Regions from separate parts of the Paenibacillus sp. LK1 genome, predicted to be linked through region 3. Evidence: riboswitches for the same ligand, from Rfam matches in the RefSeq annotation. Region 3 holds a riboswitch; each other region holds the start of a gene.
What was found. Region 3 has a riboswitch for thiamine pyrophosphate ahead of CS562_RS26335 (ABC transporter substrate-binding protein). Riboswitches for the same ligand answer to the same signal wherever they lie in the genome.
Positions count from the first base shown of each region.

Region 1: linked by a shared signal. The riboswitch ahead of CS562_RS13515 (thiamine phosphate synthase) and the one ahead of CS562_RS26335 (ABC transporter substrate-binding protein) in region 3 are both predicted to bind thiamine pyrophosphate.
Region 2: linked by a shared signal. The riboswitch ahead of tenA (thiaminase II) and the one ahead of CS562_RS26335 (ABC transporter substrate-binding protein) in region 3 are both predicted to bind thiamine pyrophosphate.
Region 4: linked by a shared signal. The riboswitch ahead of CS562_RS09920 (ABC transporter ATP-binding protein) and the one ahead of CS562_RS26335 (ABC transporter substrate-binding protein) in region 3 are both predicted to bind thiamine pyrophosphate.

Region 1 covers NZ_PEII01000005.1:286,459-289,587, forward strand. The annotation lists gene thiO (glycine oxidase ThiO) at 1-453, opposite strand, end outside; gene CS562_RS13515 (thiamine phosphate synthase) at 458-1,075, opposite strand; TPP riboswitch at 1,363-1,472, opposite strand; gene CS562_RS13520 (ABC-F family ATP-binding cassette domain-containing protein) at 1,537-3,087, opposite strand.
Region 2 covers NZ_PEII01000002.1:551,613-554,741, reverse strand. The annotation lists gene CS562_RS06160 (NAD(P)/FAD-dependent oxidoreductase) at 1-1,118, shown strand, start outside; gene CS562_RS06155 (hypothetical protein) at 1,127-1,417, shown strand; TPP riboswitch at 1,464-1,562, shown strand; gene tenA (thiaminase II) at 1,684-2,355, shown strand; gene CS562_RS06145 (GNAT family N-acetyltransferase) at 2,399-2,932, shown strand; gene CS562_RS06140 (TetR/AcrR family transcriptional regulator) at 2,982-3,129, shown strand, end outside.
Region 3 covers NZ_PEII01000014.1:86,527-89,655, forward strand. The annotation lists gene CS562_RS26325 (VOC family protein) at 1-55, shown strand, start outside; gene CS562_RS26330 (NAD-dependent epimerase/dehydratase family protein) at 72-827, shown strand; TPP riboswitch at 973-1,085, shown strand; gene CS562_RS26335 (ABC transporter substrate-binding protein) at 1,307-2,347, shown strand; gene CS562_RS26340 (MTH1187 family thiamine-binding protein) at 2,567-2,857, shown strand; gene CS562_RS26345 (ABC transporter permease) at 2,857-3,129, shown strand, end outside.
Region 4 covers NZ_PEII01000004.1:7,715-10,843, forward strand. The annotation lists gene CS562_RS09915 (ABC transporter permease) at 1-784, opposite strand, end outside; gene CS562_RS09920 (ABC transporter ATP-binding protein) at 771-1,538, opposite strand; TPP riboswitch at 1,713-1,815, opposite strand; gene hisC (histidinol-phosphate transaminase) at 1,924-3,045, opposite strand; gene CS562_RS09930 (ATP-binding cassette domain-containing protein) at 3,070-3,129, opposite strand, start outside.

The sequences.
Region 1 (3,129 bases), on a different contig from region 3:
AATATGTTCTGTAGATAAGGTAGACGATCGATTATTTTTGTAACTGCTGACCTCACTGTATGAACGAAAAGGAGTAATAAAACCATGCTGTTGCAGCCCCATCTCCACTCCGCTAAGCGAACTGATTCGTTCCTTCTGCTCATGAAGCAAAGCTCTGCTCTTCTGTGCAAGCTTCGCCATTACAGCATGAGTGAATTCCTCACTGTCAGCAGCAAGCATCCCGGCAGCTGCACAGGAAGTTCCTCCAGCAATCCGCGCCCGCTCAACCAGAAGAACATCATGACCTCGGCTAGCAAGTTCACATGCAATGGCACAACCGATAACTCCTCCGCCTACAATAATGGTTTCTGCATGAAGCTTGCCTCGAACTTCCGCTCCAACTTTACTTCCCGATACTATTCCTGGATGATAGCCTGAACGATTCCTGCTTCGACTTCTTGCTTCCTCTCTCATGGTCTCATCTCCCTGGTTCAACATACCTCTCTGAATCCTCGATCGCCTGTCGCAATGAAGCCGCGGCCAGTTTCGGCTCATCGTTCGACCAAATCGTTGAAATCACAGCTGCTCCTCTGGCACCAGCAGTTCGAATGGCAGCAATTTTCTCAGGACTAATCCCGCCAATCGCGATCACCGGAATTGAAACATTGGAGCATACCTCAGCCAACGCACTAAGCCCTCTTGATTCGCAATTAGGTTTACTATTTGAAGCATAGACGTGCCCATAAAAAAGATAATCCGCTCCACGTTCTTCAGCAATTTTTGCTTCTTCCAGAGAATGAACCGATATGCCTACGCGGAGCCGATCGTCTCTCTTTAACTCATCCTTATCGTAACTACGAATAACTGATTGACCCCAATGCACACCACCAAGCGAGTTATGTTGGTACAGCTGATCTAAGCCATTTATAATGATTCGGCTAGATGGAACACCTTCTGTTTTTAGACTTTGCGCCCAATACATCTGTTGCTCAAGAGGAAGCTTTTTTTCCCGAATGTGGATATAATCGACCCGCCGCCATATATCCTTAGCAATATTCAGAAAAGAGTCCATGTCTCCTGTACTTGGTGAAACCACATGCAGTTCGAATGATCTTGTAGTTACATGTTCGTGGAAGATTGCCGTCCCGTTCGCCCTCCTTTTGCATGATTTAAGCTAATACAAAACAAAAAAGCCACTCCCGTAGGGGAGTGGCCACGAATTTAGAATTCATGGATCAACTGAATGACTGTTCAATGCAATTACTTTATACATAACGCATAACAACTATAGAAATCATCCATAGTCGCAACGCTGTTACATAGAGTTGCATGATTTATCTTGCAGGCAATATCGCAAAGTCATCGATAAAGCTCTTTGTCATTAGTTGAAACGCGCCACTTCCCTACGCTGGTATGATCCAGATCAGGTACGAAGGGTCCGGAATCGCATTCTTCCATCTCAGCCGCATCGTGCGGCCCCCCTAGTGTTCATATGAAGCTGTAGCCTATGTTACCATAGACACCTTTTTTTGTCACCGTACATTTCCATTTATTACGTTATTGTTTTTCGGACCAAGCTTCGACATCCCACGTTTTGGTAACCCAACCTTCATAAAAATCAGGTTCATGGGATACGAGCAGTACGGTACCCTTGAATTCTTGCAAGGCACGTTTCAACTCTGCTTTAGCCGTTACATCCAAATGGTTTGTAGGCTCATCGAACAAAATCCAGTTACTTTCACGCATCAGAAGTTTACACAGACGAACTTTGGCTTGTTCACCACCACTAAGCGCGTTAAGCGGGCGGGTGATATGCTCATTTTTCAATCCACAACGTGCGAGATGCCCCCGGACTTCATTCTGTGTCAAATGAGAAAATTCGTTCCACACATCTTCGATTGGAGTAATATTACCTGCACGTACTTCCTGTTCGAAATAGGCTGTTTCCAGATAATCACCCAAGAAAGTCTTACCGCTGATAGGTGGGATTTTCCCCAGAATAGTCTTGAGCAATGTGGATTTACCTACACCGTTACATCCAACAATGGCAATTTTCTCGCCACGCTCAATCGTCATCGTCATTTTAGGCAATAATGCATATGAATATCCAATTTCAAAATCAATACCCTCAAAGACGGTTTTACTACTCGCCCGGGCATCCTTGAATTTGAATGTGGGTTTAGCTGCTTCGTCTGGACGATCAATCCGTTCAATCTTACCGAGCTGCTTCTCACGGCTCTTGGCACGACCGGAAGTAGAAGCGCGGGCTTTGTTCCGCTGAATGAAATCTTCCTGCTTCTTGATAAACTCCTGCTGTTTCTCATAAGCATCAATATGCTGCGCCTTATTCATGTCGGCCATTTCAAGGAATTTGTTATAGTTCGCTGCATAACGCGTCAACTTGGCAAATTCCAGATGATAAATAACATTAACGACCTCATTCATAAACTCCGTATCATGCGAAATCAGAATAAACGCATACGGGTAATCCTTCAGGTAACGCGTCAGCCATTCGATGTGTTCCACATCGAGATAGTTCGTCGGCTCATCTAGCAGAAGTGCAGTTGGTTTCTCCAGTAAGAGCTTGGCAAGCAATACCTTCGTACGTTGACCACCACTAAGCGCGGCCACGTCACGATCCAGCCCAATGGCGGACAAGCCCAGTCCATTTGCCATCTCTTCCACTTTCACATCAATCAGATAAAAATCACCTTGCTCCAATTGCTCCTGAATGTCACCCATTTCTTCCAGCAACAATTCGAGCTTGTCCGGATCGGCGTCTGCCATCTGATCCGTGATGGACATCATTTCTTTTTCCAACTCAAGCAAGGGCAGGAACGCATCCTTAAGCACATCACGAATCGTTTTTCCAGGCGTGAGCTTGGTATGCTGATCCAGATATCCATAACGAACTTTGGGGGTCCATTCAACCTTCCCTTCGTCCTTTAACAATTTCCCGGTAAGGATGTTCATCAGTGTGGACTTGCCTACACCATTTGCACCAACAAGGCCAACACGCTCTCCAGCAAGTAAACGAAAAGATACATTTTTAAATAACGTGCGGTCTCCAAAATTGTGACTCACGTTCTCTACTGACAATAAACTCATAAGATGAGGTTGCTCCTATCTATTGGACATTACTATCGTTCC
Region 2 (3,129 bases), on a different contig from region 3:
TCGTCGTAGGATCAGGAATTCTTGGGGCTTCCACAGCGTATCAATTGGCTAAACGGGGTGCGGAAGTTCTTCTTATAGACCGGAAAGATCGAGGGCAGGCTACGGATGCTGCTGCCGGGATCATCTGTCCCTGGTTATCTCAGCGCCGTAATCAGGATTGGTATCAGCTTGCCAAAGCGGGTGCACGTTTTTATCCCGGCTTGATTGAAGAACTCAAGAGTGAAGGGGAAACAGAAACGGGTTACGCTCAAGTGGGTGCTCTTAGTATTCATACGGATGTGGACAAAATCAACAAGATGCAGGAGAGGGCACACCTTCGTAAAGAAGATGCACCGGAGATTGCCGATATTACCCGTCTAGATGCAAAAGAAACTCATGAGCGTTTTCCTCTTCTGGAGGAGAGCTTTCAGTCCGTCTACATCAGTGGTGCTGCGCGTATCGATGGACGTGCGCTTCGTGATGCCTTAATCCGATCGGCTCAACGAAATGGAGCGGTCCTGATTCATGGGGACGCGACACTTCAATATGAATCGGACCGAGTGACTGGAGTGGTTGTGGACGGTAAAGTCATATCGGCTGACGAGGTTATCGTGTGTGCCGGCGCTTGGGCTAATGAACTGTTGAAGCCCTTGGGCATTGATTTTAAGGTTCATTATCAGAAGGCGCAAATTATGCACTTGCAGGTTCACGATCGAAAGGACACTGAGAACTGGCCTGTAGTCATGCCTCCTTCGGATCAATATCTGTTAGCCTTTGATCAACAGAAGATTGTGATCGGAGCGACTCACGAAAATGATATTGAAGGATACGATACAAGAGTAACCGCAGGCGGAATGCAGGAAATTTTGAATAAAGGATTGGAACTGGCTCCCGGTTTAGCTGATAGCACGTTTCAGGAAGTAAGAGTAGGTTTTCGTCCATTTACTCCAGGTTTTCTTCCGGTAATGGGTGCTGTTCCAGGTTGGAATGGCTTGATCGCAGCTAACGGGCTTGGAGCGTCTGGGCTAACGATGGGGCCTTTTATTGGCAGTCAACTGGCCAAATTGGCTTTGGGTATGGATTTGGATATCGATATTCAGCCATATGACCTTGGAAAAGCAATGAATGATCAGAATTGAGGTGAACTATGACGTATTCACAGCGCTTAACTCACGGCTACTCCTCAGACATCATCTATCTGGAGCATCAGATTGCCATCGCAGAGGAGGAATTGGCAAAAGCTGAGGAAAAGCGGCGGGCATACGAATCGGATTTAGATCAGTTAAGAACGTCTCCCGGGTATCATTCAACTTCAGCAACGGACGTCTCTAATGAGAAAAAATGGGTCGATGAGTTAAACAAATTGCAAGGTATGATTAAAGATATCCGGACCCGACTTAAAGACTTGCAAGAAGATTTAGGGGAACTTGAAGATTAATAGGAATGGATTGACATTTGGAAAAACACATGTTGTAATAAGCCTGAGCTATTTGCAGGGGGACTGTTCGCAGTTGAGAAGGTTAAAACCTGACCCTTTGAACCTGTTAGTTAATACTGACGTAGGGAGCAAATAACATGTACTCATGTTATTTTGCCCTTGCCGAAAATAGGACAAGGGCTTTTTGGTCTGCATTTTAGAGGACAGAACGCGATAGCTGGATGTGAAGCGGGGACATTATAATTTTAATAAAAGGAGAAATGATCATGTCATTTTCAAGAACGTTAAAAGATAAGTCCAGAACCGTATGGGAAGATGGATACAACCATCCTTTTTTACACGAAATGGGGAAAGGCACACTGGATCGGGAAGCGTTTAAGTTTTATCTTCTTCAGGACTATACATATCTGATTGAATATGCGAAGATTTTTGCCATGGGTGCGGTGAAGGCGACAGATGAAAAATTGATGACGAACTTTACGGTGATTCAACACGCTATTCTGTACGAAGAAATGGATTTGCATCGAAAGTATATGAATGAATTTGGGATTGCGCTGGATGAAAATCATGCTGTCAAACCCTCTCTATACAACAAGGCGTATACGTCGAATATGATGAGTGTTGCACAAACAGGTGGGGTTGCCGAAATCATCGCCGTCATTTTCCCTTGTGCGTGGACGTATTACGACTATGCTACAAGATTAAAAGAACAATATCGAGATTCATTAGAGGGCAATTTCTATCAGACCTGGATCGAAAATTATGCAAGTGATGATTTCCGCGACTCATTTGAATGGTTCTATGATACACTGGATGCATTATGTGAACATAAAACCGAGCTGGAGCTGGAGGCCATAGAAGACATATTCAGAAGAAGTGTTGAATTTGAATATCTGTTCTGGGATATGTCGTATAAACGGCAACTCTCGTACTTGTGATGAATGCAATCTACTACAACCAGAGATAAGGATGAACATACAGATGGACAATCGTGAGGAACGTATCTATTTGCGATTTTTGAACGTGGAGGACGCGCCGACATTGCTGGATTTGCAGTTCCGTAACCGGGCTGTTTTCGAAGAGATATCGGCAAGTGAACGATCGGAGACGTTTTATACACTGGAGGGTCAAGTTGCACTTCTCGAAGGTTGGAACAAGGCCAGGGAAGAAGGGAAACGTTACTCTTTTGGAATCTTCCTGAACAATACACATGAGCTCATTGGAGAGATTTCTCTGTTCGAACTTGAACTGGATTCCACAGCCAAATGGATTGTTGGTTATGTGCTAGATCAAGTGCAGAATGGCAAGGGATACATGAGCGATGCCCTTCGGCTAGCACTGGATTTTGCTATGAATGAAGCGGGAATAAAACGAGTGGAGGCAGGTGCACTTCCCGACAATGCCGGATCAATTCGAGTGTTGCGTAAAGCGGGCTTCCAGGAAACGGACCGCCAGAATATTAAAATCAAGGGAAGTTGGAAGGAACATGTGATGTTTGCAGTGGATTTGCAGTAGATTGTTGAATACCGTAACGTGAACCACCTAAATCATCCAGGGGGAACTTATGAATAAACGGAAACAAATGTTATTGGACTCAGCACTTGTGCTCTTTGAGAAACATGGAGTAACCAACACCTCTATACAGATGATCCTAGACGAGTCAGGTGTGTCCAAAGGAACATTTTATAAATTCTTTGGTTCCAAGGATGATT
Region 3 (3,129 bases):
TTATTTCTTCATCTATGGACCTGAAAAGGAATGGATTGAGTTCTTCCAGCGCTAAGAATTGGAGCTGATTTATGAACATTTTAATTACCGGCGCAGCCGGAAAAATTGGAAGTGACTTGTCCCAACACTTGTCAGAAGCATTTCACCTTCGACTAACGGATTTGAATATCAACAGACTACATACGTATCAAGGGACAAGCCATGAGATCATGACACTGGATGTGACAGATCCCGAAGCCTGTCAGCACGCTTGCGAAGGCATGGATGTGGTTGTACATCTGGCGGGAGATCCTTCCCCGCATGCCGGATTCTATGAATCGTTGTTGGATATTAATATCAAGGGTACATTTAATGTATTCCGTGCAGCTAAGGACCAAGGTGTGCGGAGAGTCATTCTGGCAAGCAGTGCACAGACGATCGAGGGGTATCCCATTGATGCTCAAGTCTATCCGGACATGCCGACACGCCCACGGAATTTGTACGGAGTTAGCAAATGTTTTGGTGAATCGCTCGCTTCCTATTTTGCGTATACCGAAGGCTTACAAAGTGTAGCAGTACGTATAGGTGCATATGATGATTTTCAACCAGATGGACCCGCGCTGGAGGCAAGGGATATGAGCGCGTATATTAGTCCGGCTGACTTGTGTGATTTGATGTTCAAAACAATTACAGCTACAGATCTGGAGCCCTTCACCATACTGCATGGGATCTCGAATAATCGATTTAAACGATTAAATCTGGAAACCACTCAGAAACAGGTAGGCTATGACCCGAAATCCGATGCTTTTGCACTCAGTCAGATTTCCTTATATGATTCGCCAAGATAATTGTTAAAAACCACACATCTAGAGAGGCCGTTATACGCATGTATAATGGCCTTTTTGATTCATTCATACGTGCCCCTATCCAGTTCCTGACTGGACATGCATGGGCCTCTGGCCTATAATTACACCTAGTAATGCCCGTAACTTCATAGTTTCCCAGGGGAGTCGGAATAGGCCGGCTGAGAGTGTATCCCACCAAGATACTGACCCTTAGACCTGATCTGGATCATGCCAGCGTAGGAATCGGAGTATATCGAATTGGCCCAGCCTCTTTGCTGAGTGCCACATCTCTAACGCCTGCACGCGTCCCGGATTAACGGGGCGCTTTTTTAATGTTCTTTTATATAGCCAGAGAGCTAAAAAAAGTGACGTCATCCGGATCATAGCTGGTATAAATCTGTCGATTTATGCAAGAAGCTTGGATATGAAGCCAAGGAGTACCCCGCGCCACTGGCCGGACAACATGAAGGAGAGAAATGAAGATGAGATGGCGTAAAATGATGGGCCTAATGCTCTTGTGCGTCCTACTAGTGGCTGTGGCCGCATGTGGCGGCAAAGAAGCTGCACCTTCAGGAGAAAATGGCAACAGCAACACCGAAAACAGCAATGAAGGTGACAACGCAGCCCTCAAGGACGTTAAAGTGGTGCTGGACTGGACACCAAATACAAATCATACCGGCCTGTATGCGGCCGTAGATCAAGGTTTTTACAAAGCCGAAGGCTTAAATGTCGAGATTGTACAGCCAGGTGCTGGAGGCGCGGATACGATGGTAGCTTCGAACGAAGTGCCTTTTGGCGTAAGTTATCAGGAGAGTGTAACCCAGGCCCGCACACAGGGCGTACCGCTCGTGTCTATCGCTGCAGTCATTCAGCATAACACGTCCGGATTTGCCGCTCCGGCGGATCGGAACATCAAATCTCCCAAAGATTTTGAAGGTAAAACCTATGGTGGCTGGGGCTCTCCAGTGGAAGAAGCTGTGATGCAATCCATTATGGAAGGCGAAGGCGCCGATGTATCCAAAGTAAAAAATATTAGCATGGGCGATGCAGACTTCTTCACCGCTGTGAAACGCGATATCGACTTTGCATGGATTTTCTACGCATGGACGGGTATCGAAGCCGAACTGCGCGGCGAACCGATCGACATGCTGTATGTAAAAGATTATTCCGAAGCACTGGACTACTACACACCTGTACTCGTTACCAATGAAAAGACGATTCAGAACGATCCCGAGCTGGTTAAAGCGTTCCTGAAAGCGACTTCCGAGGGATATCAATACGCGATTGAACATCCCGAAGACGCTGCCAACATTCTGATCAAGGCCGTACCGGATCTGGATAAGGATCTTGTACTCGCAAGCCAGAAGTGGCTGAGTCCGAAATACCAGGATGACGCACCACGCTGGGGTGAGCAGAAGCAGGAAGTATGGCAGAACTACACGGATTGGATGTTTAGCAAAAAACTGCTCGATGAGCAGGTAGATGTATCCAAAGCGTATACAAACGAGTTCTTACCCCAATAAAAATGGTTTAAGTTTAACTTTTTTTTACACCAGAACGAAGAGTGCAGAACCCATCTGAAGAAGCGAAGCGCTCACCTTTATCCCCGGATTTCCTCCGTTAAAAATTATTAAAGAAATCCGGGGATAACAGTGATCGGAAGAGGGTACTGCAATCGGAGTGGTAAAGTGTAAAGCTGGTTTAGCTCATGCAATTTAACCCGAAAGGAAACGTGATCTCTCATGGCAAGCACACTACTTAGCATTCAAGTCATTCCCAAAACGCCAAATGGCGAAAATTCCTATCCTTATGTTGATCGTGCCATTGAAGTTATTCAGCAGTCCGGCTTGAAATATCAGGTTAATCCACTGGATACCACGATGGAGGGAGAACTGGAGGAACTGCTCGAGGTTGTCCGCAAAATGCACGAAGTTCTCGTGCAAGCTGGCAGCCCAAGCATCATCTCACAGATCAAGATCGCCCATAGCCCAAGCGGCTTCAGCATGGACACCCTGACGGAGAAATATCGCTAATGCATGCCTATTGGAAAAGCGTATGGCCGCCCTTTGTGGCGGTTATTCTCTTTATAGCAATATGGCAGGGAGCTGTCTCCCTGTTCCATATTGAGAAATGGATGCTGCCTGCGCCTTCAGACATCGCCCATGAAGCAGCGTCCCAGGCCGAGCGACTTGGCATGCATGCATGGGCAACAATCCAGCTGACATTGATTGGGTTTGCAGCAGGTACACTTGTGGGATTACTGATTGCGATGGTGCTGCATCTGATTCCATTTTTGAAATCTGCA
Region 4 (3,129 bases), on a different contig from region 3:
GTGGTGTACCAAATCTTCTCTCCATCCATGCAATGAGTACAAACAGGGCGATACCAAGTAGGGATAATAGCATAATGGCGGCGAACATCGCATCCGTGTTCATATTGCTCGACATTCTGCGGCTGAAGTAGCCAAGCCCCTTGCTTCCACCGAGCCATTCACCGATCGTTGCACCGACCACACAATACACCACAGACATTTTCAGTCCCGAAAAGAAGGAGGGAAGGGCAAGTGGAATCTGGAGTTTGCGAAAAATATCCCACTTGGTGGCCCCCATCGTCAGCAGCAGTTCACGCTGCTCCGGATCACCCTGGCGCAAGCCATCGTAGGTGCTCACTACAATCGGGAAAAATGCGATCAGGAACACCACCGCCACTTTACTCCACAGCGTGTAGCCAAACCACAGGATGAAGACGGGGGAAAGGGCAATCAGCGGGATCGTCTGACTGATCACGATGAAGGGATATAACGCTTTTTCAATCGACCGATTCATATGCATACCCGTTGCAAGTGCAGTCCCGGCACCAATGGACAAGCCAAAACCAACGATAACCTCCATCAAGGTAGCGGGCAGATGTGTAGCCAGCAGAAGGTGGTGATGTTCATACAGCGAACGGACAATCGCCGTCGGGGCTGGAATGATGAAGGAAGGCACCCATCCCATACACACAATCCACTCCCAGAGAGCAAGCAGCAAGATCATGAGCAAAAGAAACAGACCATAACGGGCAAGCCAACCTCTTACGCTATGCTTCATGCTATCTCTCAAGTTACCGTCTCGCATGCAATTGTTCCTCCAGTAGTCGTCTCATCTGAACGAGAGCCGGTTCGTAGATCATGTCCGAATGTCTTGGACGTGGCAAAGGTACCGTCAGATCCTGCAGCTGTTGGCCTTGGCCCACCGGAGTTAACAGGATAATCCGATCACTGAGCAGCAGGGCTTCTTCAATGTCATGTGTGATGAACAACACGGTTTTGCCCAGGCCCTCCCAGAGCTCCAGCAGCCACCGATGCATCTCACGTTTGGTCATGGCATCGAGTGCGCCGAATGGTTCATCCAGGAGCATGAGTTGGCCACCTGTCAGCAAAGTACGAAGCAGCGCGACACGCTGGCGCATGCCACCTGACAGCTCGTCCGGGTAAGCATGCGCGTGACCGGATAAGCCAAATCGGTCGAGACCGGCCAGAATGTCCGCTCGAATCCTTACCTTATCCTGCCGACCTGGAGCAAGTTCAGCGGGGAGCATGCAATTCTCCAGGACGGTTCTCCAGGATAACAGGAGGTCCTTTTGTGGCATGTAGGCCACCTGCCCCAGTCGCTTTCCTTCTTGAACCCAAGGAATGTCAATGGTTCCGTGTGTTGGCTCAAGCAAGCCTGCCAGCAGCTTGAAGAGGGTACTTTTACCGGAGCCGCTGGAACCGATGAGCGAAACGAATTCTCCTTTGGCTACACGCATCGACACATTGGAGAGCACTGGGGAATCCCTTTTTCCCGGGAAAGCGTAGCTCATGTTGTGAAGGGTTATATCGTTATCCATCTCGTTCCGTCCCCCTTGTTATTCAAAATTCAACCTCAAACCGCGGGATCTTTAATTACACCTTCTGATCTGCCCGCAGAACGCGAAAAAGACCCACCCATTTCCGGAGAAATGAGTGGGTCTGTAAGTCAATTCACATTAAATTTCATCATCAACATGAAAAAATCCGCTTACTGAGAGGCCGCTCCACTTCCCTCCGCTGGTATGATCCAGATCAGGTTCAAAGGGTCCGAATCGTTCGATTCGTCTCAGCCGCAAGGCTCCCCTAGTGCAATGTTCAAGATATGCAGTTGTGTGTTCAGCATATATCACATGCAAGTGGAATGTAAAGAGGGCGGCTTAAAAGAAGTGTGCGTAATGTGAGTTAGGAAAGTAACCTAGGATTCTAATCGTTGGAATGTAACAGTGAATCAAGCTCACCGATCAGCCGGGCAATCTGCTCAGGTGTGCCAATCGTAATCCGAAGCCAGGTAGGCATACCGAATTCGGCACCGCCGCGAACAGAGATGCCTCTGTTCAACAATTCTTGGGTAATCGGGCCACTATCCTGCAACAGATCCACCATAATGAAATTTGTTTCGGAAGGGATGTAGGGTAAGTTCCAATGATCAAAGGACTGCATTAACGTTTCCCGTCCCTGACGATTGTAGTGCAGGCAATGAGAAACAAATTCATGATCATCCAGGCTGGCCGAAGCAGCGGCTTGGGATGTGGCTGTCAGACTGATAGGCAGCTTGACCCGGTTAATGCCTTCAATGATGCTTTCATTCCCGATGCCATATCCGATTCGTAGGCCGGCAAGTCCATATATTTTGGAGAAGGTCCGTAAAATAATCAGATTATTGTACTGCTCCAGCAGCTTAACCGTATCAGGATAATCTTCACTTTCCGCGAATTCATAATACGCTTCGTCCAGGACAACCACGACATGGGAGGGAACATGTTCGAGTAAACCAAGCAGGGCATCTGCCGTGAAAATGGTTCCGGTTGGATTATTCGGATTGCACAGCCAGATGATTCGGGTAGAAGCATTAATCCGGTGCCGGAATTGCTCCAGGTCCAGCGAATGGTTGACCAAAGGCACTTCATGAATAACCCCGCCTGCCAGCAGCGTAGCGCCCTTATACCAGTTAAAGGAGGGCACCGGAATGAGTGATTCCTCGCCGGGATTAAGATAGGCTTGGGCGGTAAGGGTTAGGAGCTCGAATGATCCACTGCCAAATACCAGTTGGGAGGTACGCACACCTAGACGTTCCGCAAGTTTGTCACGGAGCAGTTGGCTGGAACCGTCGGGGTATTGAGCCAAAAGATCGGAACCCAGCGATCTGACCGCTTCTGCTGCCAGGGGAGAAGAACCAAACGGATTTTCGTTCGCTGCAAGTCGATCTACACTTTCCAGTCCCAACTCCCTCCGGATCTGTTCCATGGATTTGGCAGGCGTATAAGCCGGAATTCGATTTAACAAGTCTTTAACAGGTGGAGAGGGAACGGATGAAAGGGATTGCATAATCATGCCTTCTTTCCAGTGGAATTAGATCGAGAATGATATCTGTTTCTGGGCAATCTGCTGTGGTGTCTCTTGTGGAGGAGT